Regions from separate parts of the Paracoccus methylovorus genome, predicted to be linked through region 1. Evidence: riboswitches for the same ligand, from Rfam matches in the RefSeq annotation. Region 1 holds a riboswitch; each other region holds the start of a gene.
The links. Region 1 has a riboswitch for thiamine pyrophosphate ahead of thiC (phosphomethylpyrimidine synthase ThiC). Riboswitches for the same ligand answer to the same signal wherever they lie in the genome.
Positions count from the first base shown of each region.

Region 2: it holds a riboswitch for thiamine pyrophosphate, as region 1 does, so the genes downstream of both, JWJ88_RS16820 (TenA family protein) here and thiC (phosphomethylpyrimidine synthase ThiC) in region 1, are expected to answer to the same signal.
Region 3: it holds a riboswitch for thiamine pyrophosphate, as region 1 does, so the genes downstream of both, thiD (bifunctional hydroxymethylpyrimidine kinase/phosphomethylpyrimidine kinase) here and thiC (phosphomethylpyrimidine synthase ThiC) in region 1, are expected to answer to the same signal.

Region 1 covers NZ_CP070368.1:1,904,183-1,913,834, forward strand. Annotated here, with positions in the region: gene JWJ88_RS09500 (ABC transporter ATP-binding protein) at 1-843, shown strand, start outside; gene JWJ88_RS09505 (carbohydrate ABC transporter permease) at 840-1,742, shown strand; gene JWJ88_RS09510 (carbohydrate ABC transporter permease) at 1,742-2,554, shown strand; gene JWJ88_RS09515 (ABC transporter substrate-binding protein) at 2,578-3,861, shown strand; gene JWJ88_RS09520 (phosphodiesterase) at 3,928-4,728, shown strand; gene thiC (phosphomethylpyrimidine synthase ThiC) at 5,264-7,081, opposite strand; TPP riboswitch at 7,170-7,289, opposite strand; gene JWJ88_RS09530 (LysR family transcriptional regulator) at 7,692-8,555, opposite strand; gene ampC (class C beta-lactamase) at 8,646-9,652, shown strand, end outside.
Region 2 covers NZ_CP070371.1:740,162-749,813, forward strand. Annotated here, with positions in the region: gene hflK (FtsH protease activity modulator HflK) at 1-947, shown strand, start outside; gene hflC (protease modulator HflC) at 947-2,065, shown strand; gene JWJ88_RS16815 (AI-2E family transporter) at 2,142-3,335, opposite strand; TPP riboswitch at 3,540-3,656, shown strand; gene JWJ88_RS16820 (TenA family protein) at 3,722-4,363, shown strand; gene JWJ88_RS16825 (TIGR02300 family protein) at 4,473-4,796, opposite strand; gene JWJ88_RS16830 (M48 family metallopeptidase) at 4,945-5,628, shown strand; gene JWJ88_RS16835 (GntR family transcriptional regulator) at 5,684-6,328, shown strand; gene JWJ88_RS16840 (homoserine dehydrogenase) at 6,439-7,755, opposite strand; gene JWJ88_RS16845 (hypothetical protein) at 7,824-8,357, opposite strand; gene JWJ88_RS16850 (GNAT family N-acetyltransferase) at 8,540-9,028, opposite strand; gene scpA (methylmalonyl-CoA mutase) at 9,141-9,652, opposite strand, start outside.
Region 3 covers NZ_CP070368.1:2,109,012-2,118,663, forward strand. Annotated here, with positions in the region: gene JWJ88_RS10600 (AMP-binding protein) at 1-467, opposite strand, end outside; gene JWJ88_RS10605 (PAS-domain containing protein) at 581-2,461, shown strand; gene JWJ88_RS10610 (response regulator transcription factor) at 2,454-3,155, shown strand; gene aroQ (type II 3-dehydroquinate dehydratase) at 3,183-3,617, shown strand; gene JWJ88_RS10620 (DnaJ family domain-containing protein) at 3,661-3,978, opposite strand; gene JWJ88_RS10625 (HAD family hydrolase) at 4,107-4,709, opposite strand; TPP riboswitch at 4,833-4,936, shown strand; gene thiD (bifunctional hydroxymethylpyrimidine kinase/phosphomethylpyrimidine kinase) at 5,005-5,832, shown strand; gene JWJ88_RS10635 (FAD-dependent oxidoreductase) at 5,829-6,806, shown strand; gene thiS (sulfur carrier protein ThiS) at 6,790-6,987, shown strand; gene JWJ88_RS10645 (thiazole synthase) at 6,989-7,753, shown strand; gene JWJ88_RS10650 (thiamine phosphate synthase) at 7,764-8,360, shown strand; gene JWJ88_RS10655 (HesA/MoeB/ThiF family protein) at 8,357-9,319, shown strand; gene JWJ88_RS10660 (ABC transporter substrate-binding protein) at 9,316-9,652, shown strand, end outside.

The sequences.
Region 1 (9,652 bases):
CAGAACATTGCGACGCCCTTGCGGATGCGGCTTCTGACATTGCCCGCCCGGCTGCCGCTGTTGGGCCGGCTGCTGGCGCCGAAGGCGGTGATGGCCCAGATCGACGCGGCCGTCGCAAAGGCTGCCGAGACGCTTCAGATCACCCATCTTCTGGACCGCAAACCGGGGCAGCTGTCGGGCGGGCAGCGGCAACGGGTCGCGCTGGCGCGGGCGCTGGTCCGCCAGCCGGCGGCATTTCTGATGGACGAGCCGCTGTCGAACCTCGACGCGAAGCTGCGGGCGCATATGCGGGATGAGCTGGCGGCCCTGCATCGCCGCCTTGGGGCGACCTTCGTCTATGTCACCCACGACCAGACCGAGGCCATGACGATGTCGGACCGCATCGCGCTGATGATCGACGGAAGGATCGAGCAGCTAGGCACTCCCGACGATCTTTACCAGCGACCGGCGACCCTGGCGGTGGCGCGGTTCATCGGCTCGCCCGGCATCAACCTGCTGCCGGCCGAGGCAGATGCCGAGGGCCGCGTTAACATCGCGGGACAGGCGACGGGCATCCGAGCGCGGCCGGGCCCCCTGACCGTCGGCATCCGCCCCGAGGACCTGCAGGCCGGGGACGAGGGACTGGCCGCCGAGGTCCTCCGCGTCGAGACGCACGGCCCCGACCGTTTCCTGACCTGTGCGCTGCAGTTTGATCACGCAACCCTCGTGTTGCGACAGGGCGCCAGCGCCCGGCCGGCGCGGGGCGACATGCTGCGGCTGAGCATCCCGCCCGAGCGGGCGCATCTGTTCGCGGCGGACGGGCAGCGGCTGTCCGCATGGGCTGCCGGCCAGGTGGCCGCATGACCGACGCCGTCCTGCCCGCCGCCGCACCCGCCCACCGTGCCATCGCCCTGCCGCGGGGTCTGTTCTTTGTCGCGCCCGCGGTGCTTCTGATGCTGGCGATCTATATCCTGCCGGTCCTCGTGCTGACCGGATTTTCCATCACCGATTACCGGCTTGGCGCACTGGAGTGGCGGTTCGTGGGTCTCGGTAATTTCCGGGCCGCCTTTCAGGACCCGGTGTTTACCCGCGCGCTGGCGAACACCGCCCTTTATGCCGTCTTGGTGATCCCCGCCGGAGTCTTCCTCGCCTTGGGCATCGCGCTGCTGGTGCATGGGCGCCGGCGGTCCCGCGCGCTGTGGGAGACGGCATATTTCCTGCCCGTCACCGCGACGCTGGTCGCGATGGCCACGGTCTGGCAGTTCCTGCTGCACCCGACCCTGGGGCCCGTCAACGCGGCGATCACCTGGGCGGGTTTCGATCCGGTGTCTTTCCTCGGCAATCCGGCGCTGCTGATCCCGACGCTGGCGCTGATCGGCATCTGGCAAGTGCTTGGCTTCAACATGGTGCTGTTCCTCGCGGGGCTGACCGCTATCCCGAACGACCTGATCGACGCTGCGCGCATGGACGGGGCCCGCAGCCCCATCGACCGATTTCTGACAGTCACCTGGCCGATGCTGGGCCCGACGACGATGTTCGTGATCGTCACAACATCGATCTCGGCCTTCAAAGTTTTCGAGACCGTGGCCGTGTTGACCAAGGGCCGCTCGGGGTCTGAAACGCTGCTCTATGCGCTTTATCTTGAGGGGTTTGAGTATTCGAACACGGGCTACGCTGCCGCGCTGACGCTGATCTTTCTGGCAATCGTGCTGGTCCTGTCGATCGGCCAGACCATGCGCATGGACCGGAAGGTGCATTACTGATGCGGCGGTTTTTTCCCCACCTGGTCTTGGGACTTGGCGCGGCGCTGATGCTGCTGCCCTTCTACTGGATGATCCTGACTTCGATCCGCGCGCCGGCCGAAATCTTTGATGTCTCTCTCTGGCCAATCCCGCGCGAGTTCAGCGCAGTGCAGAACTACAGTCAGGCCGCCAGCACGGTGCCAATGGCGCGGTTCATGCTGAATGGCTTGATCGTCTGCGGTGGCATTTTGATCGTGCAGGTCCTGACGGCGGTGCCGGCTGCCTATGCCCTGGCCAAGCTGCGCTTTCCTGGCCGGCGTCTTCTGATGGCGCTGGTCATCGGCGCGCTGTGCATCCCGATGCAGGCCCTAGCGCTGCCACTGTTCGTCGGCCTCGCCCGCACCAATCTTCTGAACACCTACTTCGCGCAGATGATGCCGTTCTTCCTGTCGGTCTTTGCGATCTTCCTGTTCCGCCAATCGTTCCGTTCCTACCCCGACGAGATCATCGAGGCTGCCCGCATGGACGGCTTTTCCGAGATGGAGATCTGCTGGTGCCTTGTGCTGCGTGGCTCGCTGCCCTCGTTGGCGGCCTTCTCGGTCTTCTCGGTCGTGGCGCATTGGAACGACCTCTACTGGCCGCTGATCGTCGTCTCGGACATGGCGATCGCCCCGCCGCCCCTGGGAATGCTGTTCTTCTCGGATGTCGAATCCGGCGCGAATTACGGCGCCTTGATGGCGGGCGCGGCCATGATCACCGCCCCGATGATCGTCTGCTTCCTGCTGGCTAGGCGCAGCTTCATCGCGGGCATCACCATGACCGGGGTCAAATAGGGCCCCCGACCCGGAGAGCAAAGATGACTTTATCCCGCCGTTTCACCCTGGGCGCCGCCGTCTGCGCGCTGGCGCTGCCAAGCCTCGCCCAGGCCCAGCAGGTCACGCTGGACGTGCTTTACAACCTGCCCGGCTTCACGCGCTTCCACCAGCCGCTGGCCGATGCGTTCATGGAAAACAACCCTGACGTGACCATCAACTTCCTGGCCCCCGCCGTCGGCTATAACGAGGGCCAGCAGCAGATCCTGCGCTCGGCCGTGACCGGCAACCTGCCGGATGTCTACTTCTCGGGTTACAACCTGACGGCGGAGCTGGTCGAGGCGCTGGCCCCGCGCGATCAGATCGTCGATCTGGCCCCCTTCATCGAGGCCGAGGGCGGGCAGACCTTCCTCGACGAGAACTTCGCACCCAGTATGCTGGCGCTTGGCGTGGTGGACGGCAAGCAATACGGGCTGCCGGTCAACGCCTCTTCGCCCATCATGTATGTGAACGCCGATCTGGTGCGCGCCGCGGGCGGCGATCCCGAAAACATGCCGACCACCTTCCCCGAGCTGATCGAGTTGGCCAAGACCATCCACGAGGCCGATCCCCGCGTCGCCGGCATGTCCTATGACATTGCGGGCTGGCCCGATGACTGGCTGTGGCAGGCGATGGTCTACCAGCAGGGCGGCAAGCTGATCGACACCGAGACGAATCAGGTCGCCTTTGACAACGAGATCGGCCTGAACGGGCTGACGATGATCCGCCAGATGGCGGCCGAGGCCGGCGCGCCGACCTTTGACTGGGATCAGGCCCGCCAGCAGTTCGGCGCCGGCATGACGGGCTTCCTGTTCTCGACCCCCGCCCATGTCCAGACCATCGAGGGTCTGGTCGGCGACCGCTTCGAGCTGATCACGACCACCTTCCCGCTGGACGATCCCGAAAACGGCGGCGTGCCGACCGGCGGCAACTCGGCCGTGATGCTGACGCAGGACGAGGCCAAGCAGCAGGCGGCGTGGGACTACATCAAATGGGTGACCGGCCCCGAGGCGCAGGACATCATCGTGCGCATCACCGGCTATCTGCCCACCAACAAACGCGCCACGGGCGAGGATTACCTCGCGCCCTATTACGCCGAGCATCCGAATGTCGCGACAGCCGCGCGCCAGGCCGACCGCTCGCTGCCCTGGGCTGGCTATCCGGGCGGCGACTCGGTCCGCGTCTGGCGCACGCAGCGAGACATCATCGGCACCGTCATGCGCGGCGAGGTCTCGCCCGAGGACGGGCTGGCCCAGATGGTCGAGCAGACGAATGCGCTGATGCAGTAAGGCGCGTTCGCGCCGTCACGGATGCGGGGCGCGCTGCCCCGCATCTTTTCTTTCGCAGGGACCACCATGAAGATCATCCAGCTGACTGACACGCATCTGATGCCGCCGGGCATCCCCGCCAATGGCGTCGATCCCGAGGCGCGGCTGCGCGCGGCGATGGCCGACATCCTGGGGCGGCACGCCGACGCGGACCTTCTGGTGATCACCGGAGATCTCTGCAATCACGGCGATGCCGAAGCCTATGCGCTTCTGCGCGAGATCCTTGCGCCTGCGCCCTTTCCGGTGCGGCTTCTGCTGGGCAATCACGACCGCCGCCCCGAATTCGTCGCCGCCTTCCCCGATCACCCGCGCGACGCGAACGGTTACATCCAGTCCGTCCTTGATACCGATTCCGGCCGGCTCCTGTTCCTGGACACGCACGAGGCCGGGGTGATCGGCGGCATCTACGGCGCCGATCGCCTTGCCTGGCTGGACGCGGCGCTGGCCGAAGCGGGTCCGGCGCCCGTGACGGTCTTCGTCCACCATCCCCCCGTCGCGGACGGCATCCGCCATTTCCGCGACATCAGCCTGCATGACGACGGCGCCCTTCTGGCGCGCCTTGTCGCCCATTCGGCTGGGGTGCGCCACATCGTCTTCGGCCATATCCACATGCCCCTGTCGGGCACCAGCCCCGAGGGAATCCCCTACAGTTCCGGCCAGTCCTGCACGCATCGCTTCATCACCGACCTCACCCTGCCAGACCCTTGGTGGACCGACGGCAACCCCACCTATCGCATCCTGTTGATCGACGAACTCGGCTTCCGGGCGTTCACGGTCGAGGTCGGACAAGTCCCGACAGTCCGCGCTCCTATCTGCGAGGGACCGTGAGACATGGTCAACGGGGATAGAATCAGGCGCCTGTGGGCGATCACGATCTACGCGTCGGGGTTAAGCTGTCGATTGCCGTGGTGGCCTTCACGCCGGTGTCGCTACGGGCGGTCGTAGTCTGGACGCGGCAAGCGAGAACATTCGGCAGTTGCTCCAGACAAGCGGTGGTTTCAGGTCTTTAATCTAACGATCGCAGCATGCGGTCGCATGTGATATTCGCAGCTGGCATGACCTTGATGCTCCGTGCCGAGGTAACCGGACATGGCCCGATGGTCCACGCTGCGACCTGCACCAATGTCTGGTCTGGGAAAGCCGCACCGCGGCGTTGCTGCTCTCCCGACCGACCGCAAAGGGCCGAGGACGCGGGTCGGAGCCTGCCGCGCCTCCGTGCCGTCGCCGTGAGCGGTTGATCGACGTGGGGAGCCAAAGCTGACGTTTATCAATCAATCGTATTAGCGCATAGCTCGACCGTTCGAGACATGCGCTCCATTGGCAAGGCGCCGCCCTGTAAGCCGGCGCCTCAATCCGTTCGCGCCTATGAACCCACGGCATCCTCTTCCACGGGAATGTAAAGATCGCCTCCGTCGCGATACCGTTTCGCCATCTCGACCATCCCCGCCTGCGCCCGCGCCTCTTCTCGGATGTCGTGGCTGATCTTCATGGAGCAGAACTTCGGCCCACACATCGAACAGAAATGCGCGACTTTGTGCGCCTCCTTCGGCAGGGTCTGGTCATGGAAAGACCGTGCGGTATCCGGGTCCAGCGAAAGGTTGAACTGGTCCTCCCACCGGAACTCAAAGCGGGCCCGTGACAACGCGTCGTCGCGGATCTTCGCCGCGGGATGCCCTTTGGCAAGGTCGGCGGCGTGCGCCGCGATTTTGTAGGTGATGACCCCGGTTTTCACGTCGTCACGGTCCGGCAGACCCAGATGTTCCTTTGGGGTCACGTAGCAAAGCATCGCGGTGCCGAACCAGCCGATCATAGCGGCCCCAATGCCGGAGGTGATGTGATCGTAACCCGGCGCGATGTCGGTTGTCAGCGGCCCAAGCGTATAGAAAGGCGCTTCGCCGCACACCTCCAGTTGCTTGTCCATGTTCTCCTTGATCTTATGCATGGGCACGTGGCCCGGGCCTTCGATCATGACTTGGCAATCGTGCTTCCAGGCGATCTGGGTCAACTCGCCCAGCGTCTCCAGCTCCGCGAATTGCGCCGCATCGTTGGCATCGGCGATGCAGCCTGGCCGCAGCCCGTCCCCGAGGCTGAACGTTACGTCATACGCCCGCGCAATCTCGCAGATTTCCTCGAAGTGCTCGTAAAGAAAGCTCTCGCGGTGATGGTGCAGGCACCATTTGGCCATGATTGAGCCGCCACGACTGACGATCCCCGTCACGCGGTTCACCGTCAGCGGAATGTGCCGGAGCAGCACCCCCGCATGGATGGTGAAGTAGTCCACTCCTTGCTCGGACTGCTCGATCAGCGTGTCGCGAAAGATTTCCCATGTCAGGTCCTCAACCACGCCGCTGACCTTTTCAAGAGCCTGATAGATCGGCACGGTTCCGATCGGAACTGGCGCGTTGCGGACGATCCATTCGCGAATATTGTGGATGTTACGGCCCGTCGAGAGGTCCATCACGGTGTCGGCCCCCCAGCGGATGGCCCAGACCATCTTCTCCACCTCTTCCGCCATCGAGGAGGTGACGGCCGAGTTGCCGATGTTGGCGTTGATCTTTACGAGAAAGTTCCGGCCGATGATCATCGGCTCCAGTTCCGAGTGGTTAATGTTGGCAGGAATGACCGCACGGCCGCGGGCCACTTCGTCACGGACGAACTCCGGGGTCACGTAATCGGGCACCGAGGCACCATACATCTCGCCGTCACGGGCCATCTTCTCTCGGATAGCCTTGCGGCCGAGGTTCTCGCGGATCGCGACAAACTCCATCTCCGGCGTCACGATACCCGCCCGGGCGTAGGCGATCTGTGTGACGGCCTTGCCCTCCTTCGCACGCATCGGTCGATGCGGCGCCGGGAACACGGGAGTCAGCCCATCTGGTGAAACGAACCCGTTATCCGCAGGTTGAACCGGGCGGCCTTCATAGGCCTCGGTATCCCTGCGCGACGCAACCCAGCCTTCCCGAAGACGTGACAAGCCGCGCTCGATGGCAATCTCCGCCCCCGGATCAGTGTAAGGGCCGGAGCAGTCGTAGACGGTCACCGGCGGCTCGGCTGCACTCGGATGCAATGCGATCTCGCGCATTGGCACCCGCATGTCGGGATAAAGAACACCCGGCCTGAACGCCTTGGTCGAAGCGGGCAGCGGTCCAGTGGTAACGGTGAGGGTGGGGTGGGATGTCATGTCAGGCTCCTGGCTTTGTAAAGCATCGGAGACCCAGCACGAACTGGAAGGGGGAATGAGTGCTGCCAACGCGTGACCGAAGCCGGCCACCAGAGCACCCGCACCGTCCCTACGCCAGTGTGAACTGGATCAGGTTCATAGGGTCCCTGCGCTGCCTCGCGGCCTAGCAGTATCTCAGCTCCTTGTCGGAACACCCCTGGTGGAGACGCGAAATTGCCGGCTGCGCGGATCAATGTCAACGGCCGACCAAAAGGTTGCGGCGCTTGCAGACGCAGCCCCGGCCTGCCAATGGCTAACCTTGTGTGCGCCACATCGCGACTGCAAGCCTTCACGACCGAATTGATCAGGGCAGTGTAACGCAACGCTGAATGTCCGGATTGTCCCGTAATAGCAGCCTGTAATTCGTCAATCTCGCTGCACCGAGCGCGAATGTCCGGTCTGGGGATGCCGCAAGGCAGCGCCCGACAGGGGCCGTCTGGCAGCTAAGGGCCGGGCGTGCCATGTCGCTCTGCCAGGATGGTCACACGGCCTGCCGCACCGCCGCATGACCGCATCGAGCCCGTAGCGGACAGTCATCGACCAGTCGCTGGACTTCGCCCTGACACTGCGGTCAAGCGACCTGAGCGCGTATCCAGCTCAGCAGCAGGTCGGTCGCGGGGGTCATGCGGCGATCCTCGGGGATGGTCAGCCAGTAGCCGCCCAACGTGACTGAAGCAGGAAAGGGCCTTACAAGCCGTCCTGCAGCCTGGTCGCGTTCGAACATCGGCAGCGGCAAGAGCGCGATGCCCAGACCTTCGGCCGCGATATCCGCCATTGCCACCGAACTGTCGAGCACCGGGCCGGTCAGCGGCGGACAGGTCTCGCCAGCTTCTGCAAACCACTTCGGCCACTCATCGGCGCGATAGCTGCGCAGCAGGGTGTGTCGCCGCAGGTCTGATGGCGAGCGCAGATCCAGATGCGGGGCGCAGAGCGGCCCCATTGGAGCATCAAGGATGTGATGCGCCTCGAGCCCCGGCCAGCGACCGGAGCCGAAACGGATCGCGGCATCCAATCCCTCCCGCACAATCTCGACACGGTTGTTGTTGGTGGACAAACGCAAGGTGATTTCAGGATGGTCGCGGCGCAAATTTTTGAGTCGGGGGATCAGCCAGCCAGTCGCAAAAGTTGTCACTACGCCGAGGCTCAGCACCTCGGCCCGTTGCCCGCCCGTCACACGGTCCAGCATGCGGGCAATATCGTTCAGACCGCGCTCCATCACCGGAAACAGCTCTTTTCCGGCATCGGTCATCACCAGCCCGTTCGGCGTGCGGCGAAACAACGTGGCGCCTAAAGTATCTTCCAGCCGCGCGATCTGGTGACTGACGGCAGCCTGCGTCACGCGCAACTCTATCGCGGCGCGTGTAAAGCTGCCCTGACGGGCGGCGACCTCAAAGGTGCGAAGGGCGTTTAAGGGGATGTCGGGACGGTCAGGCATGAGTTGATCTTATGTGCAGTCCAATGCTTTGTCGTCTCCCTTATGCGAAAAGATCTGAATATCCGGGATGCAGATCATTTCGGAGCTGACATGAAACATGTTCCCACCTGCCTCGTTCTCCTGACGACAACCTTCTCTGCGCCTGCGCCTGCGCTTGCACAGGACAGTCAGCAGCACTTCGAAGACATCGCGAGTGCGGCATTTGAAAGCGCGATCAGGGAATACGATATTCCTGGTCTGATCGTGGGCGTGACCCGCGACGGCAAGCACAGCTTCTATCAGACCGGGCTGGCATCGAGAGAAGATCAGCGGCCTGTAACGCCCGACACCCTTTTCGAACTCGGTTCCATCAGCAAAATCTTCAATGTGACCTTGGCCGCCATCGTCGAAGGGCGCGGCAGGCTGTCACTCGATTCCCCGCTCGCGACCTATCTGCCAACCCTGAAGGGGACCTCGGCCGGAGGGCTGCGTCTAATGGATCTTGCGACACATCATTCCGGCGGATTGCCTGTGCAGGTGCCGGATGAGGTGGAGAATGTCGATCAACTGATCGACTGGCTCGCGGGCTGGCAACCACCGGAGCCGGGCGCGCGCAGCTACTCCAATATCAGCATTGGCCTCTTGGGGCATATTACCGCAGACGCGATGGGTATGAGCTATGCTGATGCCCTGCAAACGGAGATCTTTCCCGCGCTCGGGCTGTCCAACACATGGATCGATGTTCCGGCCAGTGCGGCGGGAGACTATGCCTTCGGTTATGACCGCAAGACGAACGCACCGATCCGCGTCACAGCCGGTGTGCTTGATGACGAGGCCTATGGTGTGAAATCGTCAGCGCGCGACATGCTGAAGCTGCTCGATGTCGCGCTTGGGAATGGCGAAGCCAGTGCAGAAATCCGCGAGGCAGTGTCCCGCACGCAGCAGGGGCAGTTCCAAACCCGGCTGTTCACCCAAGCCATGATCTGGGAGGCTTATCCCTGGCCAGCCGACGCAGAACATCTGGTCGAAGGGAACGGCTATGGCTTCATCTTCAACCCGCAGCAGATGACTGGAGTTAAAGGGCTGGCCCCCGAGGATGTCATCCTGAACAAGACCGG
Region 2 (9,652 bases), on a different replicon from region 1:
AGTTCTCGATGGGCCGCGGCACCTGGGGGCTGGTGGCGCTGGCTGCGGTGGCAGTCTGGGCCTTTACCTCGTTCTATACCGTCAAACCCGAAGAACGCGCCGTTGAATTGCTGTTCGGCAAGCCGGTAGGCACGGGCGAGCCGGGCCTGAACTTTGCACCGTGGCCTGTCGTTACCGCCGAAGTCGTGCAGGTTTCGGGCGAGCGTACCACCGAAATCGGCACCGGCCGTGCCGGACCGATGGATTCGGGATTGATGCTGACCCGCGACCAGAACATCGTAGACATGGCCTATCAGGTGGTGTGGAATATCTCGGACCCCGAGAAATTCCTGTTCAACCTGGCTGATCCCGACGACACGATCCGTGCGGTTTCGGAATCGGCGATGCGCGACATCGTGGCCCGTTCCGAGCTTGCGCCGATCCTGAACCGTGACCGGGGCGCCATCGCCGAGGATCTGAAGCTGGCGGTGCAGAACACGCTGAACGCCTATGAAGCGGGGATCAACGTCCTGCGGGTCAACCTTGACCGCGCCGATCCCCCGCGCGAAGTGATCGACAGCTTCCGCGAGGTGCAGGCGGCCCAGCAGGAACGCGACCGGCTGGAAAAAGAGGCCGACGCCTATGCCAACCGCGTGCTGGCCAACGCCCGGGGTGAGGCGGCCGCGGTGATCGAACGCGCCGAAGGCTATCGCGCCGAAGCCGTGAACACCGCCGAGGGTGAGGCCGCGCGCTTCAACTCGGTCTATGACGAATATGTCAAGGCGCCCGAGGTGACACGTCACCGGATGTATCTGGAGACGATGGAAAAAGTTCTGGGCGGAGCCAACAAGGTCATTCTGGACAGTGACGAGGGCGGTCAGGGCGTGGTGCCTTATCTGCCGCTGGATCAGTTGCGCAGCGGGCTTCTGGGCACCGGCAACTCCAATACCAGCGAAGGGAACCAGTGATGAACCGTGCAATCTCGCTTTTGGCGCTGCCTTTCCTGGTCGTGGTCGCCCTTTTGGTCATTGCCTCTCTCTATATCGTCGATGTGCGCGAAAAGGCCCTTGTCCTGCGCTTTGGCGAGGTGGTCGAGGTGCGCGAAGAGCCGGGACTGGGCATCAAGGTGCCCTTCCTGGACAATGTGGTTACATATGACGCGCGTATTCTGGGGCTGCCCACCTCGCCGATGGAGGTCACGCCGCTGGATGACCGTCGTCTGGTGGTCGATGCGTTCGCGCGCTGGCAGATCACCGATGTCGTGCAGTTCCGCCGCGCCGTTGGCTCGGGCGGTATCGAATTCGCGCAGCGCCGGTTGGAGCCGATCGTGACCAATGCGATCCGTCAGGTCCTGGGCTCGGTGCCTTCTACCACGGTCCTGTCGGACGACCGGACGCCGTTGATGAACCAGATCCGCGATCTGGCACGGGGCGATGCCAAGGACCTGGGCGTTCGCGTTATCGACGTCCGCCTCACCCGGACCGACCTGCCCGAGCAGAACCTGACCGCGACCTATGCGAGGATGCGGGCCGAGCGCGAGCGTGAGGCCGCGGACGAGATCGCGCGTGGTGGCGAAGCCGCCCAGCGTGTTCGTGCCGCCGCCGACCGGACCGTGGTCGAGTTGACGTCAGAGGCGCGCAAGCGGGCCGAGGTGGTTCGCGGTGAAGCCGATGCACGCCGCAACGCCATCTACGCCGCCGCGTTCAGCCGTGACCCCGAGTTCTTTGCCTTCACCCGCTCGATGACTTCTTACGAGCGGTCGCTGAAGGGCGAAAACAGTGCGTTGGTCATCCAGCCGAAGGGGCAGTTCTTCGACTATCTGCGCAATGATGGTGCGGATCGCGCCAACCCGGTGCCCGTGCCGGCCCCGGCTGCGGCAATCCCCGAGGACCCTGAGGCCGAAGAAGAGGCCCGGACCGAGGGCGCGCTGCAGCCCGGTGAGACGCCGGCGCCGACGGCGACCAACCGCGAAGGCGAGCCGCTTGGCTCAAGTGCCGGGGTGACGCTGACGCCCTTGCCGGAAGCCTTGGCCAGCCCGCCGCAGGAAGAACCGGTGGTCCCTCCGGCTGCGGTTCCGGCTGACTGATCGGGGTACCCGGACGTGCAAAAAAGAAAAGGCGGGGCGCAATCGCGTCCCGCCTTTTTCATCTGTTGGGTCCGGCTTACTCCTCCAGTCCGATAAGCTTGCTGGCCGGGGGGTGTTGCCCCTCTTCTGCGATCTCGCGTTGCCATTCGCGCCAGATGGAAACCAGCAGCGCCATCAACACCGGGCCGACGAACAGGCCAACGATGCCCATGGTCTTGACCCCTCCGATCAGCCCGAAAAAAGTCGGCAGGAACGGCAGCTTGACCGGACCGCCGACCAGAACCGGGCGGATGGTCTTGTCCACGACGAACAGTTCGCAGGTGCCCCAGATGAATAGCGCCGTCCCCGCGACAGGCGAGCCGCTGGCCACCAGATAGATCGACACCAGTGTAAAGGACAGCGGCGCACCGCCCGGGATCAGTGCCATGAAGCCGGTGATGACGCCGAAGGTGACCGGCGAGGGCACGCCGGCCAGCCAATAGGCGACGCCCAGAACCACCCCCTCGCCAATGGCGATCAGCGTCATGCCGGTCACGGTCGAACTGATGGTGGCGGGCACGACGCGGGACAGCCGGCTCCATCGGTCGGGCAGGATGCGGCGGCCGACCTGGTCGATCTGCGCCACGAACTTGTCGCCGTCGCGATAAAGCACGAACAGCGTGATCAGCATGAACAGCAGCGTCAGCGCAAGGTGGAAGGCCAGCGTCCCGGCTGTTACCGCGCCGCGATAGATCGCGCCGATATTCGAGCCGCTGACCAGTTGCACGATCTCGCTGATGCCGCCGGGGCGACCGATATAGATCTGCCAGTTCTCGTTCAGCCAGTCGCCGATTTGCGGGAGGTTGATCATCCACTCCGGTGCGGACGCGCCCGAGCTGTTGACCAGAATGGCCCAGTTGATCCAGTCCCGCAGTTCGCGAAAGGCATAGATCAGCGCCATGGCGATGGGGATCAGCAGAAAGCATACCAGCACCAGCACCAGCGCCGTTGCCGCCCCGGTGCGGCCCAGGTTCAACTGATAGGCCGCGCGGTTGCGCAACGGCCAACTGGCCAGCGCGATCACCATGGCCGCAAGCACCGGCACCAGAAAGCCGTGGAAGAAATAGATCGAGGCCGCGACGATGGCCAAAAGCAACCAGCGTGCAGCCGAGATATTGGTCAACAGGGGCGGCCGGTGCAGGCGCAGCCCGATCTGTTTCGGGTGCGGCGCGGCGGCGGGATCGTTAGGTTCCGTTGCTGTCGTAGGTTTCGGCATTTCGCCTGTCGTCATGGTCCCGATCCTGACTGCGGGCAGGTAAGCCCACCCTGCCGCAACGAGATAACATCTGGCCCCCGTCTGCAACCCGGAATGCCGCGTCCCGCCGGAATGGCCACGCATTCGCGGCTCACGATTTTGTGGGTGGGCGCCTGCGGTGCGAATGGCTGTTTTCCCGGTCCCGTGGCGCGTGACAGATCCTGCCGCCCCCGCTAATCTGGCGCCACCAAGGGGAGCCCGGGCAATGGGCTGAGAAACTGCTGGCGGCACGCGGCGCGGTGACCCTTTGAACCTGAACCGGATCATGCCGGCGGAGGAATGGGAATGATGCACCTGCCTTTTGCCGGTCTCACTGTGAGACCGCCTTGGAACGACGGTCTTGCTCAAGCCATGAGGGGCCGATGACAGAAACTTTCTTTGAATGCCTGCGCCGGGAATGCGCTGCGGATTGGGCCGACGCCACCGGGCATCGCTTTGTGCGCGAACTTTGCGCCGGAAGCATCGCGGATGCCGCGATGGCGCGCTATCTGGTGCAGGATCATCGTTTTCTGGATGCTTTCCTGACCCTGCTGGGTGGGGCCATCGCCTCGACCGACCGTTTCGAATCGCGGCTGCGTTTCGGGCGCTTCGCCGGCATGGTCTCGGGTGACGAGAACGACTATTTTCTGCGCGCTTTCGCCGCGCTTGGCGTCAGCGAGGCTGATCGTGCCGCTGTTCCCGACAGCGCGCCGACCAGCGGCTTTCAGGCGCTCATGCGTGAAGCGGCGGCGACGCGCGCCTATCCTGCCGTGCTGGCGGTGCTGAACGTGGCTGAGGGGCTATACCTCGATTGGGCAATGCAGGCACCCCGGCCGCTACCGGAAAATTTTGTCCATGCCGAATGGATCACCCTGCACGACAATCCATTTTTCTGCGATTTTGTCGCCTTCCTGCGGAATGAATTTAACCGGGTGGGGCCGCAGGCTGCCGATCAGGCCCGCGAATTCTTCCATCGGGCCGTTAAGCTTGAATTGGAATTTTTCAACGAAATTCATGATACTTAACGTAGATTTCTAGAACAATTCTATAAGGAAGCTTTGGGGGAGCCACCATAAAAAGGCCCCGGTCGCATGTTGCGTTCCGGGGCCTCGTAAAGTTGTTCAGGACGAAGGCTTATTCGTCGTCATTGCCCGGCACGTCGGCGATGTCGTCCAGCGACATGTCGCCATCGTCATCGTCGTCGTCCAGCAGATCGTCGTCCAGATCGCCGGTATCGGCGTCATCGTCCAGATCTTCCTCATCGACCAGATTGGTCTGTTCGTTCTGGCGGGCGGCGGCTTTTTCCGAGATCAGCGAGCGCGAGCGGCCGTTGGTCAGGCTTTCCACCGTGAATTCCGCGCCACAGGCCGGGCAGGTCATCGGATCATTCGTCAAATCGTAAAAGCGCGTCGCGCAATGGGGGCAAAGGCGTTTGGTGCCCCATTCCTCTTTGGGCATGGTGTTCTCTTTCTGCCGCGTTCAGCTAAATCCGCTGTCCCCTGCCACAGCCGGGGCAGGCTGTCAAAGCCTTTTCCCCCTTGCGGCCCGGTAGCGGAGCGGGGGAAACATGGGCAGAAAGTCGGCACTTCGCAAGATGCGGAAAGATATGGACAGGATATTGGTTGGAGGCGACATCCCCGTGACGCTGCGACGCTCGGCCCGGGCGCGGCGCATGACCCTGCGCGTGTCGCGTGCCGGGGGCGAGGTGGTGTTGACCCTGCCAAGCCGCACCAGCCTGTCCGATGGCCGCGCCTTTGCCGAGTCGCGGGCCGAGTGGCTGCGCAACACCCGGGCGGGCATGCCACCGCTGTCTCTGGTCGAGCACGGCGCCTTGCTGCCTGTAGAGGGGCGCAGGCGGCGCATTGAGCCCCATGACGGGCGGCGGGTGGAGCTGACAGATGAGCGGTTGCTGGTGCCCCAGGGCCGCCCCACGGGCCTGCTGGTCGAGGTTTGGCTGAAACATCTGGCGCAGGCGCGGCTGATGCAGGCCTGCGACCGTTATGCTGCGGCGCTGGGGCGTGGCTTTCGTGCGCTGGCGCTGCGCGACACCCGCTCGCGCTGGGGCAGTTGCACCCATGACGGGCGGTTGATGTTTTCATGGCGGCTGGCCATGGCGCCGCCCGAGGTGCTGGACTATGTCGCCGCGCATGAGGTGGCGCATCTGCAGCACATGGATCATTCGCCGGACTTCTGGGCCGCGACCGGGCAATTGATGCCCGATTATGCGGCCCGTCGCGAATGGCTGCGCCTGCATGGGCATGAATTGCTGGCCTGGCGTTTCAGGCCGTAATGCTGCGGCATCGGGACGGCTTGACGGCGTCCAATTTTGTGATCACAGAGGGGGCATGACACTTTCGCGCACCTCCGAAACTTCGGCCCATGAACGGCTTTACCGCAATTTGCGCCAGCGGATCATGCTGGGCGAACTCCCGCCGGGCCTGCCCCTGACGTTGCGGGGCATTGCGGCCGAGCATCGTGTCTCGATGACCCCCGCGCGCGAGGCGGTGCGCCGGCTGGTGGCGGAGGGTGCGCTGTCGCTGTCGTCCTCGGGACGGATCAGCACGCCGGAACTGTCGGTCGAGCGGATCGAGGAACTTGCCGCCCTGCGCGGGCTGATCGAGCCGGAACTAGCGGCCCGAGCCCTGCCGCGCGCCCATCAGGCCCTCATCGAGCGCATGGCCATCATCAACGCCGCAATCGGAGAGGCGGCCGAGGGGCACGACGCCATCGGCTATATCCGCACCAATCTGGAGTTTCACCGCCTACTTTACCTGCGCGCGCAGGCCCCGGCGATGCTGGCTATCGTCGAGACGGTCTGGTTGCAGCTTGGCCCCACCATGCGGGCACTCTACGGGCGCATGAAGCGTAACGAGCCCCCCCGGCATCACCGGATGATCCTCGCCTCGCTACGGGCGGGGGATGAGCCGGGATTGCGGCTTGCCGTCCGGGCGGATGTGACGCATGGGCTGCGCCACATAAGCCCCGCCTAAGGCATTTCCAGCAAAGTAGATGCCGGTAAAGCGCCGGGAAATGCGTAAATACAACGACCACAGCATTTCTGCGATTCAACGAATTGCAACGATGCTGTAGACCCAGCCGCCTAGACTTCTTCGATGCGCAACTCGACCGGCTCGCCGGCGATGACGCCGGTGCGGGGCAGGGCGGCGATGGCATGATCGATGGCATCCGGGGTGGTCTTGTGGGTGACGATCAGCACTGGCGCCACCCCCTCGCTGCGCGAGTGTCCGTACTGGCGCATGCGGTCGATCGAGATACCGGAATCGCCCAGCACGGTTGCGACCTTTGCCAAGGCCCCGGGCTTGTCGGTCAGTTGCAGGCGGATGTAATAGGCCGCCGGCACCGCCGTCCTGGCCGGTTGCGGCATCGCCAGATCCCCGGCCGGCTGGCCAAAGCTGGGCATGCGCACGCCGCGGGCGATCTCGACGATGTCGGACATGACGGCGCTGGCGGTGGGGCCTTCACCGGCGCCCGGGCCACGCAACACGATCTGGCCGACCGAGTCGCCTTCGATCACCACCATGTTCGTCCCGCCCTGCAATTGGCCCAACGGGCTGTCGGCAGGCACCAGACAGGGCGACATGCGCTGTTCCAGCCCGCGTCCGGTCATTTGCGCCACACCCAGCAGCTTGATGCGATAGCCCATGTCGGCGGCACGGCGGATGTCGTCGATGCTGACCCGCTCGATCCCCTCGATCTCGACCGCATCGAAGCTGGGCTTCGTGCCGAAGGCGATGGCCGACAGGATCGCCAGCTTATGGCTGGCGTCGATGCCGCCCACGTCCAGCGTCGGATCGGCCTCCAGATAGCCCAGTTGGCGGGCCTCTTCGAATACCGTCTCATAGGGCAGGCCGGCGCTTTCCATGCGCGTCAGGATATAGTTGCAGGTGCCGTTCATCACCCCCATGACGCGGCGGATCTCATTGCCGGCCAGCGACTCGGTCATGGTCTTGATGACGGGAATGCCTCCGGCCACTGCGGCCTCAAATCGGATGACCCGGCCATGGGCTTCGGCCAGTTCGGCGAGTTCCTGGCCATGGATCGCCAGCAGCGCCTTGTTGGCGGTCACCACGTCCTTGCCGGCCCGCAGCGCGGCCGTCACGGCCTCGCGCGCGATGCCCTCGTCGCCGCCGATCAGTTCGATGAACACATCCACATCTTCGCGCAGGGCAAGGGCGCGGGCGTCCTCTTCCCAACCATAGCCGGACAGGTCCACGTCGCGATTCTTCATCCGGTCGCGGGCGCAGACGGCGGTGATGGTGATCGGCCGGCCCGCGCGCAGGGACAGCAGGGCGGCGTGTTTCTGGATGATCTTGACGGTGCCGGTGCCGACCGTCCCAAGACCAGCAATGCCGAGACGAAGCGGAGAGGCGTCTTGCCCCTGTTTCTGGGCGGTCATGTGAAACTCTTATCTATTGACAAGGCGGTGTTAGCGGATGGCGCGGCACGTTGCAACGCGCGGAACGCTCAGGCCTCGTCGTCGCCTGCCCAATAACCCTGCACGCCGGTCGCACGCATCACCCGCAGGACCCGTGTGCCGATTTCGACCGTATCCGCGCGGATGGCATTCAGCTCGGCAATGCCCAGCGGCTGGCGCTGCACCTCTCCTTTGGTGCTCACAAAGGCCGGATGCCAGCGCGCCTTGTCCTCGGTCGGACGCCAGGAGGCATGGCAGATCAGGTTGCGCTGCAAGCGGATCAGGGACAGCCTGTCGGTGATGCGGTTGCGGTCGCGCAGCCCCGGATAGCGGCGCATGGCGGCGTCCAACTGGTCGATCAGGGTGCCCATGGAATCATCCGCGATCGAGACCATGCGGGTCAGCCAGCTTTGCAACTCCTCCTCGGTCAGGTCGTCGGCCAGCCGTGCGCGGTCAAGGGCATAAATGGTGCGCTTGATGATCTCCTCGAGCCAGCCGAAACTCGCCACGCACTGCCCCAGCGCCGCGGCGAAATCAGCCGGCAGAGTGTAATGGGTCTCGGCTGGGGCGCCTATTCTGGTCATCGTGTCATGTCCCCCTCGGAAACCTTGATTGCGGGGGACCGAAATGCACCCAGCCATCCCGCGGAGCCGCGTTTTGGCCCCTGAGATGCGTCTGCCGCCCCTTTGTACCCGCTCTCATCTTGTCCTCGCGCGGCTCCCGATGGTCGAGTTTTCCACGGTACCCTGCGCCAGACAAGACGTGGTCAAAGCATCTTTTGCAGCAGCACCAGATCCAGCCACCGGCCGAATTTGCGCCCAGCCTGCGGCAACAGGCCGACCTGCACATAACCAATGGCGCGATGGAAGGAGATACCGGCCTCGTTCTCGACCGAGACGGCGGCGATCATGCTATGCGCGCCGCCGGTGCGGGCATGATCCTCTATCGCCTCCATCAGCGCCCGGCCGAGACCCCGGCCGCGTGCGATGGGCGACAGGATCACCGAATGCTCCATGCAATGGGCGTAACCATCCCCGCCGCGAAACTGGTCGTAGCTGGCCAGCCCCAGCACTGCGCCTGCGTCCTCTGCGATCAGGAATTCACGCCCTGCTGCCCGGCGCTGCGCGATCATCCGGGCCAGTCCCGCAGGTGTTTTCTCTTCGCTGGAAAAGGTGATGGTGGTCTCGCGGATCAAGGGATTCCAAAAGCCAAGGATCCCGGGAATATCCCCCTCGATCGCAGGACGCAGCCTCATCTCACCAGCCTCCCTGGCCAACACCGCCGCCATCTCCCATGGGACGACAGGCTGCTTCTTCGTTGCCCAAATACCCATGCGACCGCGACGCTGGGACGCGGCCGCGCTTTTGTCACGCCGCCCGCGCTGCGCGGATCAGCGTCAGGATATCACGCGCAGCCGAGGGGATGTTGGTGCCCGGCCCGAAAATCGCCTTCACCCCGGCCTTCTTCAGGAAATCGTAATCCTGTTGCGGGATCACGCCCCCGCAGATCACGATGATATCCCCGGCGCCCTGTTCCTTCAGCGCGGCGATCAGCTTTGGCGCCAGCGTCTTGTGACCGGCTGCCTGCGAGGAAATCCCCACGACATGCACGTCGTTGTCGATGGCGTCCTGCGCGGCTTCCTCGGGGGTCTGAAACAGCGGCCCCACATCGACGTCAAAGCCGATATCGGCGAATGCGGTGGCGATCACCTTGGCGCCGCGATCGTGGCCGTCCTGACCCATCTTGACCACCAGCATACGCGGGCGGCGACCTTCTTCCTCGGCGAATGTCTCGACATCGCGCTGGATCTGGGCAAAGTCGTCGTCGCCTTCATAAGCCGCACCATAGACGCCGGCCAGCGTCTTTACCTCGGCCCGGT
Region 3 (9,652 bases), 200 kb from region 1:
TGGGTATGGTCATATTTCCGCATGCCGCGCTTGTCGGTATAGATGATATGCTCGACCGAGGGGGCGCGCTCGCCCACCTCAAGAACCTTGTCCACCTGTTCCTGATCGCCGCAGACGACGAAACGCGCTCCGCAATTGTTCAGCACATAGGCCATCTCGTCGGCCACGGCATCCTGATACAGCGGTACCGGCACCGCGCCGCACATCTGCGCCGCGACCATGGTCCAATAATGCGCCGGACGATTTCGGCCGATGACGGCGACGTAATCGCCGCGCTTCAGCCCCAGCACCAGAAAGCCCAGCGCCAGGGCGCGGATCTCATCCGCGGTCTCGGTCCAGGTCCAGCTTTGCCAGATCCCGAATTCCTTTTCCCGATAGGCGGGCCGATCACCAAAGCGTTCGGCATTACGCGCCAGCAACGCGGGAATCGACTGCAAACCGGCCTGGGCCGCCTGAGCGTTCTGCATATATCCTCCCCTTGCCGTCGAGGCTCCTCTTCCCCTCTGGCAATCGCAGCTTATCGCGGCAATCCTTGCGTCAGTTTTTCCTGAATCCTACAAATTGTTACAGGTGCTGCGCAATGCCAGGGATGGATATGATTTCCGACGACCGGCACGCCGAGCTGACCCGCTCGGGGCTGAACCTGATCCAGCAGGCGATCTCGATCTTCGACGCGGATTTGCGGCTCGAGGTTTCCAATCGCCCCTATCAGGCGATGTTCGGCCTGCCGGACAATTTGACGCAGGCCGGCGCCACTTTCGAGGATACGATCCGCTATCTGGTCCATCGCGGCGAATACGGCCCCCAGGACGACCCCGAAACCGCGATTCGCGAACGCGTCGATCAGGCGCGCACCTTCCAGCCGCATTACATGGAGCGTAAGCGCGCCGACGGCCGCTGGATCTCGGTCGAGGGGGCGCCGCTGTCGCAGGGCGGCTGGATCGCAGTCTATACCGACATCACCCATATCAAGCGGCAAGAGGCACTGCTGCGCGCCCGCTCGGAAGAGCTGTCCGAACTGGTGCTGGAACATGCCGAGCGACTGTCGGCCGCCAACCGCGCACTGGCCGCGACCAATGCCGCGCTGGAAGAGGCCAAGCGCGTCCTGACCGAATCCGAGGCACGCACCCGCCATGTCACCGCCATGGTCCCGGCCCATATCGCGCATATGGACCGCGACCATCGCTATACTTTTTCGAACAACCAGATTTCGATGGTCTTTCCCGGCTCGAACCCGTCGATCATCGGGCGCGAATGCGAAACGGTGCTGGGAACCGAGACATTCGCCCGCATCAGGCCACATATGGACCGCGCCATGGCCGGCCAACCGCAGGTGTTCGAGATCACGCACCCTCCCTCGGGCCGGCGCATCCGCATCGCACTGACCCCGGACCAGAACGGACGCGGCGTCTATATCCTGTCCACCGACGTGACAGCCGAGGTGCAGGCGCGCGAGGCCCTGACCCATGCCGCCAAGCGCGCGGTGGCGGCACAGATGACCTCGGGGCTGGCACATGATTTCGGCAATCTCCTGACCATCATTCTGGGCCTGCAGGGCCGGCTTGCCCGCGTCGGCCTGCCCCCGGAACAGGCCGAGGACGTGCAGGCCACGTTGGCCGCCGCCCGGCGCGGGGTCCGGCTGCTGGAGGGGATCTCGGCGCTGACCGGAAAACGCGAACACCAGCCGCAGCCGGTCGAGCCGCGCGCCATGCTGGACGATCTGGCCGCGATGACCCGGCCGACGCTTGGCACCGGCGTCGTGCTGGACACCCATATCGGCGATTTGCCCCCACGGGTGATGCTCGACCCCGGCGCATTGCAGGACGCCTTGCTCAACCTGATCCTGAACGCCCGCGACGCCATGCGCGGTCAGGGGCGCATCAACGTCGATATCCGCGCCGCCGGGCGTTGGCTGGAAATCTCGGTCACCGATACCGGGCCCGGTTTTTCGGACGAGGCGCTGGCCCGCGCGACCGAACCCTTTTTCACCACGAAAGGCAGCCGGGGCACCGGGCTGGGCCTGTCGATGGCCTATGACCAGATCAAGCTGTCGGGCGGGACATTGCGAATCGTCAATGTCGCGAGCGGCGGGGCGCGGATCACCATCCGCCTGCCGTTGCGCGCCGCGCGCCCGCATCTGGTGCTGCTGGTCGAGGACGACGACGCCATCCGCACCCATATCCGCGAGATGCTGACCACGCAGGGCCATTCGGTGATCGAGGCCGGATCGCTGACCGAGGCGCGCGGCATGACCGACCTGCCGGGCCTGACCATGATCCTGTCCGACCTGCAGCTGGGCGACGGTTCCGGCGTCGATCTGCTGGATTGCGGCCTGCCGGCGATGCTAATGACCGCACTTCCGTTAGGTGATCCGCGCAGGTCGGGGCTTGACTGTCGCGTCCTGACCAAGCCCTTTGGCGATACCGAACTGGCGGTGACCATGGCAGAAACCGATGAATGAAGCCCCTTTGATCGCCATCCTCGACGATGAACCCGAAATCCGCCGCCTGCTGTCCTCGGCGCTGGAGGAGGCGGGCTTTCGCACCGTCAGCTTTGCCCGGGCAACGGAATTCGAGGCCGCGCTGCGCCGCATCCAGCCCGATGCCTGCCTGATCGACCTTGGCCTGCCCGACCGTGACGGTCTGGCGCTGGTGCACAGGCTGGCCAGCGAATCCGGCGCGGCGATCATCATCATCTCGGGCCGGGCGCAGGTGCAGGACCGGGTGACGGGGCTGGAGCTTGGCGCCGACGATTACATCATCAAGCCCTTCGAGCCGGCCGAGGTCGTGGCCCGTATCCGCGCCCGCTTACGCAAACCGCAGCGCGACGGCGGCCCCGGCCGCCAGCAGATCCGCTTTGCCGGCTGGGCGGCAGATTTCGACCGTTACACCCTGACCTCTCCCGAGGGCACTGAAACCCCGATCAGCCATGCCGAGGCCGAGGTGCTGCGGCTGTTTCTGGACAATCCGCGACGGCTGATTTCCCGCGCGCAGATGCTAGAGACGCTGGGCGGAACGGCGGGCGAAAGCTTTGACCGGGCAATGGATGTGCGTATCTCGCGCCTGCGCACCAAGCTGGGCGAGGACCCAAAGAACCCGCGCCTTATCAAGACGATCTATGGCGCGGGCTATATCTTTCTGGCGGAACTGGGCTAGATTGCCCTAACCCTCGCGGAGATTGCCATGCCCACCGTCTATGTCCTGAACGGCCCGAACCTGAACCTGCTGGGCCAACGCCAGCCCGAAATCTATGGCAGCACCACGCTGGCCGACATCGAACGCGACTGCAAGGCGATGGGGCGGGAACTGGGTCTGGATGTCGCCTTTTTCCAGTCGAACCACGAAGGCGCGATCATCGACCTGATCCACGAGGCGCGGCTGAAGGCACAGGCCATCGTCATCAACCCGGCTGCGTTTACCCATACCTCGGTGGCAATCCTTGACGCTCTGAACACCTTCGACGGCCCGGTGATCGAGGTGCATATCTCGAACGTCCACAAGCGCGAAAGCTTTCGCCACCATTCCTATGTCAGCCTGCGGGCCGAGGGCGTGATCGCCGGTTTTGGCATCCACGGCTATCTGCTGGCCTTGCGCCACGCGGCAAAACTGGTGGGATAGGTCGGACAAATAGCCGAAAGTCAGGGGAAATGGGTTTGAACCCCTAGCTGCCATAGAAACGCCGACGCGCCTCTTGCTCAATGTCGAGCCGCAACTGAAGGTCGGCAAGTTTCTTCATCACCTGCTTACGTGCTTCCTCGTCGGGTGCGGCATGCAGAATGCGGGTCTGCTCTTCGACAGCTTTGCGCAATTCGATTTCACGCGGCAACGCCCCCGCCTCGGCCATGATGCGAAAGCCGATGGCATCCGCGCTTCCGTCACCGCCCCTGTCCAGAGGTTTTCCCGCTCCCTTGAGATTGTCGAATTGCCCCTCGGCCTGTGCCTTCAGAATTTGCCTTTCGGCCATGTCGGAAAACTTCATCGTCATTCTCCTTCGTTGTGCCGCGCAGCCGGAAACCCACGCTCGAACATCGCCAGCCCGCCAAAACCGTCAGAGCGCCGGTAACCGCACGCGCGGCTGGTGGCGGGCTCGACACCTCGGCACCTCTTTCAAAACACCCCTCGCCTCGCCAGTTCATCGCCCAGCGCCTCGGCGCCGGTAAAGTGGATCGCCTCCATCCCCAGCGCGCGAGCACCTTCGACATTGGCGGCGCTGTCATCGATAAAGATACATTCCTCGGCGACCAGCCGGTTGCGATCCATCAGCAGTCGATAGATCGCCGGCTCGGGCTTCAGCAGCCCTACCCTCCCAGAAACGAGGATATCGGTGAAAAGCGTGCCCAGCCGCGGGTGCAGGTCCAGCGCATAGGACCATGTCTCCGCCGCCCAGTTGGTCAGCCCGTAAAGCGGCACATTGCGCGCCACAAGCGCCTCGGCGATCTGCCAGGTGCCGGGAACCGGCTTTTCAATGGTAACGGGAAAAGCCGCCAGATAGCCGGACAGATGCCGCGCCTCGTCGCCATGGGAGGCGCGGGCGTCGGCAAGCCCTTGGGCAAAGCTGCGGCCGCCATCCTGCATTCGGTTCCAGCCGGGAAAATCGATCCGGGCCATCCATGCCTCGGCTTCGGCCCGGCCGGTGAACACATCCGCAAAAGCCAACGCCGGGTCCCAGTCGATCAGCACGCCGCCAAGGTCGAAGATCACGTTTTTCATCGCACCCTTCCACTTTCGTCCAGCCCAGATCGGCAGGAATGGGCCGCGCTGTAAAGCCAAAAACCGCACGCCGCCCTGTGCCCTTGCAATGCGGACCCACGGGGCCTAGTGTGGCGCGCAAGACTCATACACTTGGGGAGCCCCGTACGGGGCTGAGAGGTGCCAGGCACCGACCCATCGAACCTGATCCGGGTCATACCGGCGTAGGGAAGGGTAGAGTGAAGCGGCTCGCGATCCTTTTGCCGCCACCCGTCCCCCTCGCGTCCGTATGCCCGGCTGAAACGAAAGGCGGGCCATGTCGGGATTGCAGCCCCATCCCATCGCATTGACCATTGCCGGCTCGGACAGCGGCGGCGGCGCCGGAATCCAGGCCGATCTGAAAAGCTTTTCGGCGTTGGGTGTTTATGGCGCCTCGGTCATCACGGCGATCACCGCGCAGAACACCCGCACGGTCGCGGCCGTCGAAGGCGTATCCCCGGCCATGGTCGCGGCACAGATCGACGCGGTCTTTGGCGACCTTGACGTGCGCGCGGTCAAGATCGGCATGGTCGGCGGCGCAGATGTGATCGCCATCGTCGCAGACCGGCTGGCGGCATTTCTGGCGGATAACCCCATCCCCGTGGTGCTGGACCCGGTGATGGTGGCGAAGTCGGGCGACGCGCTGCTGCCCGACGAAGCCGTGGCGGCCCTGCGCGAACAACTGCTGCCGCTGGCGACGGTGCTGACACCGAACCTGCCCGAGGCCGCGCGCCTGCTGGACCGCACATCTGCCGCGACGCTTCAGGACATGCGCGAACAGGGTCAGGCGCTAAGTGCGCTGGGTGCCGCCCATGTGCTGATGAAGGGCGGTCACGCCGACAGCGACATCTGCACCGACCTGCTGGTCGGTCCCGAGCCGCTGACCCTGACCGCGCCGCGCCAGCAGACCCGCAACACCCATGGCACGGGATGCTCGCTGTCCTCGGCCATCGCGGCGGGGCTGGCTCAGGGCATGACGGTGACGCAAGCCGTGACCCGCGCCCATGGCTGGCTGCAAAAGGCCATCTCCACTGCCGACGAACTGGCCGTGGGGCTGGGCCATGGGCCGGTGCATCATTTCCACGCATTCTGGAGGCAGGCATGAGTCGGATCACCATTTTGGGCGCCGGGGTGATGGGGCTTTGCATCGCCACCGAACTGGCTGCACGCGGCATTGATCCACGCATCATCGACCCCGCAGGCAAGCCCGGATCGCAGGCATGCAGTTGGCGCGCCGGCGGCATGCTCGCCCCCTATTGCGAGGCCGAAAGCGCCGAACCGGTGGTCCTGCGCCTTGGCCTTGACGCCGCCGACTGGTGGGAGGCGCATGGCGCCGAGGTCATCCGCCGCGGCACGCTGGTGCTGGCCCCCTCGCGCGACAGGGCCGAGCTTGACCGCTTTGCCCGGCTGACACAGGCGCATCAGGCAGTGGACAACGACCAGATCGCCGCGCTGGAGCCAGAACTGGCCGGCCGCTTTACCCGTGGGCTGCATTTCGCCACCGAGGCGCATGTGAACCCGCGCGCCGCGTTGCTGGCCCTGCGCGACCGGCTGGACCAAAGCGGTATCCGCATCGAGACCGAGGGCACGCCCACCGGCCTTGTCGTCGATGCGCGCGGCTTTGCCGCCCGCGATGAACTGACCGACCTGCGGGGTGTGCGTGGCGAGATGCTGGTTATCCGCTGCCCCGAGGTTCAACTGACCCGCACCGTTCGCCTGCTGCATCCGCGCATCCCGCTTTACATCGTGCCGCGCGGCGAGGGGGTTTATATGATCGGCGCCACCATGCTGGAAACGGGCGGCAAATATCGCGTTACCGCCCGCTCGGCGGTGGAAATGCTGAGCGCGGCCTATGCCCTGCATCCGGGTTTCGCCGAGGCCGAGATCCTGGAACTCGGCTCGGATGCGCGCCCCGCCTTTCCCGACAACCTGCCGCGCCTGCGCCGGCGTGGCGGCACGCTTTACGCAAACGGCCTTTACCGCCACGGCTATCTTCTGGCCCCCGCCGTGGCCCGCATGGCCGCCGAATACCTTCTTGATGGCCGGAAACCGGAGTTCATGGATGAAGATCACCCTTAACGGAGAGCTGCGCGACCTGACCGGCCCGACCGTGCAGGACACGCTGAACGAAATCGGACTGGGCGCGGCCAAGGTGGCGACCGCGCTGAACGGCGCCTTTCTGCCCGCCGGCAGCCGCGCAAATACCACGCTGACCGATGGCGACACGCTGGAAGTCGTGGCGCCCATGCAAGGGGGCTGAAATGCCGGTCTTTTACGGAACCCATATCGAAAGCCCGCTGATGCTGGGCACGGCGCAATACCCCTCGCCCGCCATCATGGCCGAGGCATTCCGCGCATCATGCGCAGGCATCGCCACCGTCAGCCTGCGGCGCGAGGGCGGGGCCGGACAGGATTTCCACCGCCTTATCAAGGAACTGGGTCTGCCCGTCCTGCCCAACACCGCCGGCTGCCATTCTGTGCGCGAGGCGGTAACGACCGCACAGATGGCGCGCGAACTGTTCGGGACGCCGTGGATCAAGCTGGAGGTCATCCGCGACGACGACACGCTTTGCCCCGACGTGATCGCGCTGGTCGAGGCCGCCCGGATCCTGTCCGACGACGGCTTTCAGGTCTTTCCCTATTGCACCGAGGATCTGTCCGTCTGCGGCCGGCTGCTGGACGCCGGCTGTCAGGTGCTGATGCCATGGGGCGCGCCCATCGGCTCGGGCCGGGGGCTGAACAATCCCTATGGCCTGCGCAGCCTGCGGGCGCATTTTCCCAAGGTGCCGTTGGTCGTGGATGCCGGCATCGGATTGCCCAGCCATGCGGCGCAGGCGATGGAACTAGGCTACGACGCGGTGCTTTTGAACACCGCCGTCGCCAAGGCCGGCGATCCGGTCACCATGGCGCGCGCGATGGCGCTGGCGATCACGGCGGGCAAGCTTGCCCATGACGCCAATCCGATCGAAGCCCGCGACATGGCCGCACCATCGACCCCGCTGTTCGGCATGGCGGTTCTGGATTGAGGAGGCTGACATGAAACTGCCCCGGTTTTATCCGATCTTCGACAGCAGCGACTGGCTGCGCCGCGCCCTGCCCTTGGGCGTGAAACTGGTGCAGATCCGCATCAAGGACCTGCCGCCCCCCCTGCTTTTGGGCGAATTGGCCCTGTGCCAGGAACTTTGCCGCGAACATGGCGCCACACTGGTCGTCAACGACCACTGGCGCGCCGCCATCGACCTTGGCTGCGATTTCGTCCATCTGGGACAAGAGGATCTGGACGAAGCCGACATCCCCGCAATCCGCAAGGCCGGGCTGCGGCTGGGTATCTCGACCCACGACCATGCCGAACTTGACCGCGCGCTGGCGCTCGGCCCCGATTACGTCGCGCTGGGGCCGGTCTGGCCGACGATCCTGAAAAAGATGAAATGGGAACAGCAGGGGCTGGACCGGGTGCGGGAATGGCGCCGGCTGGTGGGCGCGACACCGCTGATCGCCATCGGCGGCGTGACCCCGGAACGCGCGCTCGAGGCGTTCGCGGCCGGTGCCGATACCGCCTCGGCCGTGACCGATATCACGCTGAACCCCGACCCCGAAGGTCGCCTGCACGAATGGCTGCGGGTGACGGCATGAACCGCTATGCCCGCCAGATGGTCCTGCCCGAGGTCGGCGCTGCCGGACAGGAACGCATCGCGGCCGCACAAGTGCTGGTTGTCGGCGCAGGCGGGCTGGGCGTGCCGGTGCTGCAATATCTGGCCGGCGCGGGCATCGGGCACATTACCCTGATCGATGCCGACACGGTCGAGGAAACCAACCTGCACCGCCAGCCGCTTTATCGCATGAAGGACATCGGACTGCCCAAGGTCCGCGCCGCGGCGCAGGCCGTGACACGGCTGAACCCTTCGGTCGAAATCAACGTGCTGGTCGACCAGCTGACACCGCTGAACGCAGCCGATCTGGCGGCGGCGGCGGATCTGGTGCTGGATTGCGCCGACAGCTACGCCGCCAGCTATACGCTGTCGGATGCGTGCCTTGCGGCGGGAAAACCGCTGATCTCGGCCTCGGCGCTGGGTCTTGCGGGCTATGTTGGCGGCTTTTGCGGCGGCGCGCCCAGCCTGCGCGCACTGTTCCCAGACCCGCCCGACAGCGGCCAGACCTGCGCCACCGCGGGCGTGCTGGGCCCGGTGGTCGGGATGCTCGGCTGCATTCAGGCGCAGATGGCGTTGCGGCTGCTGCTGGGACTGACCCCCTCGCCCTTGGGTGAATTCATCCGCTTCGACAACGGCCGCTTCACTCAATTCCGCTTTGATACCGCGCCCGAAGCGCCGGGTCCGCGCTTTGTCGCCCGCGAAGAGATTCGCGACTCCGACCTCGTCATCGACCTGCGCCCTCAGAACGAGGCACCGCGCAAAGCCACCCCCGACGCGTTGCGCATCCCCGGTTACGGCCCGACCGGCCCCCTGCCCAAAACCGGCCAGCGCGTGGTGCTGGCCTGCCGTTCCGGCCTGCGCTCATGGCGCGCCGCCGACGCCCTGTCCCGCCGCTGGAACGGCGAGATCACCCTTCTTGCCCTTGGAGACGACGACCAATGAAACATTTCGCCCTCGCCGCCGCCTTCGCCACCCTGGCCCTGCCCGCGCTGGCCCAGGATCCGGCCCAGGACAAGGTCACGCTGATCCTCGACTGGTTCGTGAACCCCGACCATGCCCCGATCATCGTCGCCCAGGAAAAAGGCTTCTTCGCCGATGAAGGGCTGCAGGTCGAGATCGTCGCCCCCGCAGACCCCGCGGACCCGCCAAAACTGGTCGCCGCCGGCAAGGCCGATTACGCCATCAGCTACCAACCGCAGTTGCATCTGCAAGTGCACGAGGGGCTGCCGCTGAAACGTGTCGGCACGCTGATCGCGACACCCCTGAATTGCCTGA